DNA from 2 places in the Limnohabitans sp. INBF003 genome. Region 2 is predicted to be linked to the other one. Evidence: predicted binding sites of a transcription regulator. Region 2 holds the regulator's gene; the other holds the start of a gene.
What was found. The regulator NrdR, encoded in region 2, represses ribonucleotide reductase genes. The targets are predictions, from matches to a motif close to CACNANATNTNGTG.

Region 1 (3,406 bases), 1.3 Mb from region 2:
GGTTACAAACGGCGGTTTCGGTGTCGCTGGTGTTGAGCGTGATCTCGGTGCACAGGTTGGACGAGTGCACCACACCGACGTGCTGCTGAGGCGAGCGGACATTGCATGGGTCTTTGAAGGTGATCCATGGGTGACCGGTTTCAAACAGCATCGAGAGCATCTTGCGCCACAGGTCGGTGGCAGGAATGGTCTTGCTGGGTTTGATTTCACCGCGTTCGGCTTTTTGTTCGTAGGCCACATAGGCTTTTTCGAAGGCCAGACCGAACAGGTCGTGCAGGTCGGGCACATCGGATGGCGAGAACAAGGTCCAGCTGCCTTTTTCCATGACCCGGCGCATGAACAGGTCGGGAATCCAGTTCGCGGTGTTCATGTCGTGCGTGCGGCGGCGGTCGTCGCCCGTGTTCTTACGCAGTTCCAGGAATTCTTCGATGTCCAAGTGCCAGGTTTCTAGGTAGGTGCAGACCGCGCCCTTGCGCTTGCCGCCCTGGTTCACGGCCACAGCCGTGTCGTTGACCACCTTGAGGAAAGGCACCACGCCTTGCGATTCGCCGTTGGTGCCCTTGATGTGCGAGCCCATGGCGCGCACACGGGTCCAGTCGTTGCCCAGGCCGCCCGCAAATTTGGACAGCAAGGCGTTTTCCTTGATCGACTCATAAATGCCGTCCAGGTCGTCGGGCACGGTGGTCAGGTAGCAGCTGGACAGCTGCGAACGCAATGTGCCGCTGTTGAACAGCGTGGGCGTGGAGGACATGAAGTCAAACGAAGACAGGATCTCGTAGAACTCGATGGCGCGGGCTTCGCGGTTGATTTCGTTGAGCGACAGGCCCATGGCCACGCGCATGAAGAAGGCTTGCGGCATCTCGATGCGTTGCTTGCGCACGTGCAGGAAATAGCGGTCATACAGGGTTTGCAAACCGAGGTAGTCAAACTGAAGATCGCGTTCGGGCTTGAGTGCCGAGGCCAGCTTTTGCAGATCGAACTGCAGCAGTTTTTCGTCGAGCAGGTCGTTGTCCACGCCCTTTTTGATGAATTGCGGGAAGTAGTTGATGTACTCCGCAGCCATCTGGTCCTGTGTCACTTCTTTGCCCAGAATTTCTTTGGCAATGGTGTGCATCAACAGGCGGGCAGTCACATAGGTGTAGTCCGGATCCTTCTCGATCAAGGTGCGCGAAGCCAGGATGGACGCTTTGTAAACCTCTTCCATGGGCACGCCGTCATACAGGTTGCGCATGGTCTCGGCCACGATGGGTTCCGGACTGACGTCTTTGCCAAGGCCTGCACAGGCATTGACCATCAATGATTTCAGGTAGTCCAGATCCAAGGCGATGCGCTGGCCGCCATCGATCACATGCAGACGAGGCTCAGAAGAAGCTGCGGGGGCAGCTTGCTGTTGCTGTTGGGCGCGTTCTTGGGTGCGACGCTCGCGGTACAGCACATAAGCACGTGCGACTTCGTGGTTGCTGCTGCGCATCAAGCCCAATTCAACCTGGTCTTGCACGTCTTCAATGTGGAAGGTGCCACCGCCGGGACGTGAGCGAACCAGCGCGCGGACCACGTTTTGGGTGAGTTCTTCGACCACTTCGCGAACGCTGGCAGACGCTGCGCCTTGTGTGCCATGCACAGCCAAAAAGGCTTTCATCAAGGCCACCGCGATCTTGTTGGGCTCAAAAGAGACAACAGCGCCATTGCGGCGAATGATCTGGTAGTGCGCGAGCGCCTGCAAGGCTGGCGTGCTGCCGTGAGCTGCTTCTGGCTGGCGCATCTGGCCGGCAGATGATGAGGTGATGTTCAGATCTGTTTGCATGGTCATTTCTTTGATTTTTAGGTGATCGTTGAGTCTGGAATTTGGCGCTTGAACTGGCGTCAAACTCAATTGTGAGAATTTGTAAGAGACACTATATCTGGTGTCCGGCGTCATGACAAGCCACTACAGGTAGTGTACCGGCCTGTTTTGCCACTCTGGCTGCAGAGGGGTAAATAAATTGATGCCCAGTGGCGTTTGGCGGCACTTTTCACTTGCTGAAAAAGCGTCTCGAGCAGCCTTCTGCCAAGACCTGGCGATCTGTTGTTTCAAGCCTGGCGCGGCTTACCGGCGACTTGTACTCAAAAAACCTTGATTGGCCTGCATTGCGATGACTCTGCGATATCGCTTTTCAAAATCGAGCCGTGATTTAAGCGGTCTGTGGCGGAGCAAAATATTTTTGCGCGACGTGCGCTGCATGTCCCCGTCAGGGAAAAACCTGAGGCGGTAAAACCAACAGTTTTTTGAGATGTGCCCAGTCGAAACCTGGGCCGGGGTCCTGTTTCCTGCCGGGCGCAATGTGTTCATGCCCTGCGATGTGCGCGATGGGGTAGTGCCCTCTCAAGTCCTGGCAAAGATCGGCCAGGCACCGGTATTGGGCGTCTTCAAAGAGATCGCCCTCGAGGCCTTCAAGTTCAATACCGATCGAGTCGTCGTTGCAATTGGGCCGCCCACGGTATTGAGATTGCCCCGCATGCCAGGCGCGGTCATCGCAGCTGACAAACTGCCACAGCGAGCCATCGCGGCGAATGTAGAAGTGCGATGAAACTTCCAGCCCCCGGATGGTCTGAAAGTAGGGGTGGGCATCCCAATCGAGCTGGTTGGTGAACAGCTGCTGCACAGCGTCTCCACCGTATTGTCCTGGCGGCAGGCTGATCGAGTGGATCACGATCAGGTCAATGCAGGCATTCCTTGGTCGTGGCCCGAAGTTGGGCGACTTAAGCCGTTGCGCTTGGGGATGCCAGCCCTGCAGCCAAGGTGGTGCCGACATTTTTCGGGACACGGGCACAGACATGGCCGCTGAGGTGCTCAGCTTGGGTTGCGGTCTTGAGCCGCGGTCCGGTGCTCGGTGCTGCAGTAAAGGCCCTTTTGCCCCATGACCGCTTCTTCTTGAGGCAAATGGATGCCGCAATGCGCGCAACTGACCATCTCGGACGGTGTCTGTGCTTCAGGCGCCTGGGGGGGCTTGGGCTGGTTGGCGGCCCGTCCGCGCTTGAGGGCCCAGATCACCACCAAAACCACCAGCAACAAAAACAGGTATTTCATCCCATGCGCCCCAGCAAAACTTCCAGCACAAACCGGGAGCCTGCATAAGACAGCAGCAACAGGCCCGCACCGATGTAAAGCACCCGCACCGCACGGCGACCACGCCAACCCCATTGGCTGCGGCCAATCAACAAGACGGCAAAGGTCAGCCACGACAGCAGGGCAAAAATGGTTTTGTGGTCCCAGCGCCAGTGGCCTTGTCCTTGGCCGTAAAGCGCATCACCAAACAAAACGCCCGCCACCAAGGTGGCTGTCAGCAGCGCAAAACCCGCTGAGACGAACCTGAAAGTCAGTCGCTCCAGCGTCAGCAGCGGCACACCACTGTCGGCCTCGTGCGCC
Region 2 (3,406 bases):
GCCGACCCCGAAATTTTTGCCGCCATCCAGGCCGAAAACGCGCGTCAGGAACACCACATCGAGCTGATCGCCAGCGAAAACTACGCTTCGCCCGCCGTGATGGCCGCGCAAGGCTCGCAACTCACCAACAAATACGCCGAAGGCTACCCCGGCAAGCGCTACTACGGCGGCTGCGAGTTTGTGGACGTGGCCGAACAACTGGCGATTGACCGCATCAAACAAATCTTTGGTGCCGACTGTGCCAACGTGCAGCCCCATTGCGGCGCATCGGCCAACGAAGCCGTGTTCCTGGCTTTCCTGAAACCCGGCGACACCATCATGGGCATGAGCCTGGCCGAAGGCGGTCACCTGACCCACGGCATGCCGCTGAACATGTCGGGCAAGTGGTTCAACGTCGTGTCTTATGGCCTGGACGCCAACGAAGCCATCGACTACGATGCGATGGAGGCCAAGGCCCGCGAACACAAGCCCAAGCTGATCGTGGCCGGTGCTTCGGCATATAGCCTGCACATCGACTGGGCGCGTTTTGCCAAAGTCGCCAAAGAAGTCGGCGCGATCTTCATGGTCGACATGGCCCACTACGCCGGCCTGATCGCCGCTGGCCAGTACCCCAACCCTGTGCCGCACGCTGATGTGGTGACCTCCACCACCCACAAGAGCCTGCGCGGCCCGCGCGGCGGCATCATCTTGATGAAGGCCGAGCACGAAAAAGCCATCAACAGCGCCATCTTCCCCGGCCTGCAAGGCGGCCCGCTGATGCACGTCATCGCGGCCAAGGCGATTGCCTTCAAGGAAGCGCTGCAGCCTGAATTCAAGGCTTACCAGGCCCAGGTGATCAAAAACGCCCAGATAATTGCCCAGACCTTGACCGAGCGCGGCCTGCGCATCGTGAGTGGCGGCACCCAGAGCCACGTCATGCTGGTCGATCTGCGTGCCAAAGGCATCACCGGCAAAGTGGCCGAAGCCGCTCTGGGCAGCGCCCACATGACGATCAACAAGAACGCGATCCCGAACGACCCTGAAAAGCCGTTTGTGACCAGCGGCGTGCGCATCGGCACCCCGGCCATGACCACCCGCGGTTTCAAGGACGAGGAAGCCCGCGCCACCGCACACCTGATTGCCGACGTGCTGGACAACCCGCTGGACGAAACCAACCTGGCCGCCGTGCGCGCCAAGGTGCACGCCCTGACCAGCCGCTTCCCGGTCTACGGCTGATCGGCCCGCGCGATGAAATGCCCGTTTTGCGGTCACCTCGAAACCCAGGTGGTGGAGACACGGCTGGCCGAAGACGGGGATTTCATCCGCCGTCGCCGTCAATGTGGGGCGTGTGATAAGCGCTTCACCACTTACGAAAAGCCGGAAGTCAACTTTCCAGCCATCGTCAAGAAAGACGGCCGACGCATCGAATACCAACGCGACAAACTGCGCGCCAGCCTGAACCTGGCTTTGCGCAAGCGCCCCGTGAGCACCGAACAGGTCGACGGTGCCATCGAGCGCATTGAAGAAAAACTGCTGGCCTTGCCCAGCCGCGAAGTCGCTTCGCACCGCATTGGCGAATTGGTCATGCGCGAGCTGAAAAAGCTCGACAAGGTGGCCTATGTGCGCTTTGCCAGCGTGTACCGCAATTTTGAAGACATCGACGAATTCAAGACCTTGGTTGACGAAGTCCAAAGCTGACGTGACCCAAGAGGCCACGCCAACAGGCCAGGCATGTGCCGGATGTGCTTATGGGCAATCCTGTGGTGTGTATTTCTCAATCCGGGGCTTGCCCAAGGCATTGCTGACCACCTGCCAGCCCACCGATGACGACGCCTGACAAAAGCGCCATGTTCCGGCCATGAACGCACCGTTGGTGCTCATGCTGCGCCCTTCGGCCCCGTAAGAAAAATAGGTCTTCACCGTCTGGGTGATGCCCAATTGCACGACCGCTGGCAAAGAGGCATGCGCTTCGATGAGCACCTCCCCTGCATCGTGCAGGGCATTGTTGTTGGCATCCACAAACACCAACCAGCCTTGTTGCCAATGGCCATTGGCATCGCAGGTGCCGTTGCTGGCCTTCGCGCACAAACTCACCCGTTGCTGACGGCGCAAGGCCTCTGAGCGGGCAAGGACCAAGCTGTCCAGCAGCCCTTCCGCCTGGGCCTGCAACTGGTGCCTTGCACGCATGTCCGACATGGCAGGCGCCGCCATGGCTACCAGAATGCCCAGCAAAGCCAGCACCACCAAAGCCTCCAGCAGGGTGAAGCCCTCTGCACTGTCATGTTTACGTCGACCGGGTCGGCGTGTAAATAAAGGGTGAATGGGAGGGCGCATGGTTTTTCTCGCGAGTAATTGGGGTCAGCAGGGCCCATACAAAGTGCGGCAACGCTTTGGACTGTACAAGATGAATACATAAGACCACAATCAACCAGCACATCAGGGAGACAACGCATGCCCATGCCACGAAGGGGCCCCAACCCACCGCTGAGCACACGCAGCCAAGGCTGGACGCTGGCCGAACTGCTGATCAGCCTGGCCCTGATGAGCGTGCTCGCTGCGCTGGCCCTGCCCGCTTACCAGCAGCAGCAACGCCAGGCAAGACGCACCGATGGACAAGCGGCCTTGCTCCAGTTGCAGATGGAACAGGCCCGTTGGCGCGGCACCCACGACAGCTACGCCGATTCGTTGAGTGCCTTGGGTTGGGCCAGCGACCGATCGCCACTGGGGCATTACCAAATCACCCTGTCAGACGCCACTGCCGAGGGCTACACCGCGCAGGCCATTGGCCTGGTTGGCCAAGCGGCAGACCGCGATTGCAGCCCTTTGCGCTTGAGTTGGCAGGGCACGGCGACAGCCACATTCGGTGCCGGCGAATACCCTGACAGCGACCCTGCACGCTGCTGGCGGCGATGAAAACCGTCCAGCGGCTGCGTGAAACAGGCGAAACACTGATGGGTTTGCTGGTGGGCATGGCGGTGGGTTTGGTCGTTCTGGCTGCAGGCAGCGCCATGCTGGCCAATCACTTGCGCGGCCACCGCGCGGTTTTGCAAGACACCCACCTGCACACCGACCTGCGCTCGGCCACGGACTGGATGACCCGGGAACTGCGCAAAGCCCAATACACAGCCAACGCATGGGAAACCCGATCGCCCACGGCTTGTGACGACCCGTTTTGCCAAGACTGGCAAGACTGGCAAGACTTTAGCATCGAGGGCGATTGGATCGACTTCAGCTATGACCGCAACCACAATGGCCAGCGGGACGACGATGAATGCATGGGCTTTCGTCTGGTCGACAAGGCGCTGCACGCACGCAGGACATGCAGCTCGAACGGCAGTTGGCAAGCCATCACCGACAGCGCCAATCTGAGCATCACCGCACTGAACTGGCAACTGCGCTGTGAGCTGCGCAATGGCTGGCTGCACCG

Region 1: the regulator NrdR is predicted to act here: its motif matches at 1,894-1,907, upstream of ACZ5VE_RS12180 (ribonucleoside-diphosphate reductase subunit alpha).

The regions. Positions count from the first base shown of each region.
Region 1 is NZ_AP029222.1:2,648,274-2,651,679, reverse strand. It holds gene ACZ5VE_RS12180 (ribonucleoside-diphosphate reductase subunit alpha) at 1-1,762, opposite strand, end outside; gene ampD (1,6-anhydro-N-acetylmuramyl-L-alanine amidase AmpD) at 2,229-2,816, opposite strand; gene ACZ5VE_RS12170 (PP0621 family protein) at 2,831-3,067, opposite strand; gene ACZ5VE_RS12165 (cytochrome C assembly family protein) at 3,064-3,406, opposite strand, start outside.
Region 2 is NZ_AP029222.1:1,318,109-1,321,514, reverse strand. It holds gene glyA (serine hydroxymethyltransferase) at 1-1,215, shown strand, start outside; gene nrdR (transcriptional regulator NrdR) at 1,228-1,677, shown strand; gene ACZ5VE_RS06080 (GspH/FimT family pseudopilin) at 1,726-2,313, opposite strand; gene ACZ5VE_RS06075 (type IV pilin protein) at 2,431-2,892, shown strand; gene ACZ5VE_RS06070 (PulJ/GspJ family protein) at 2,889-3,406, shown strand, end outside.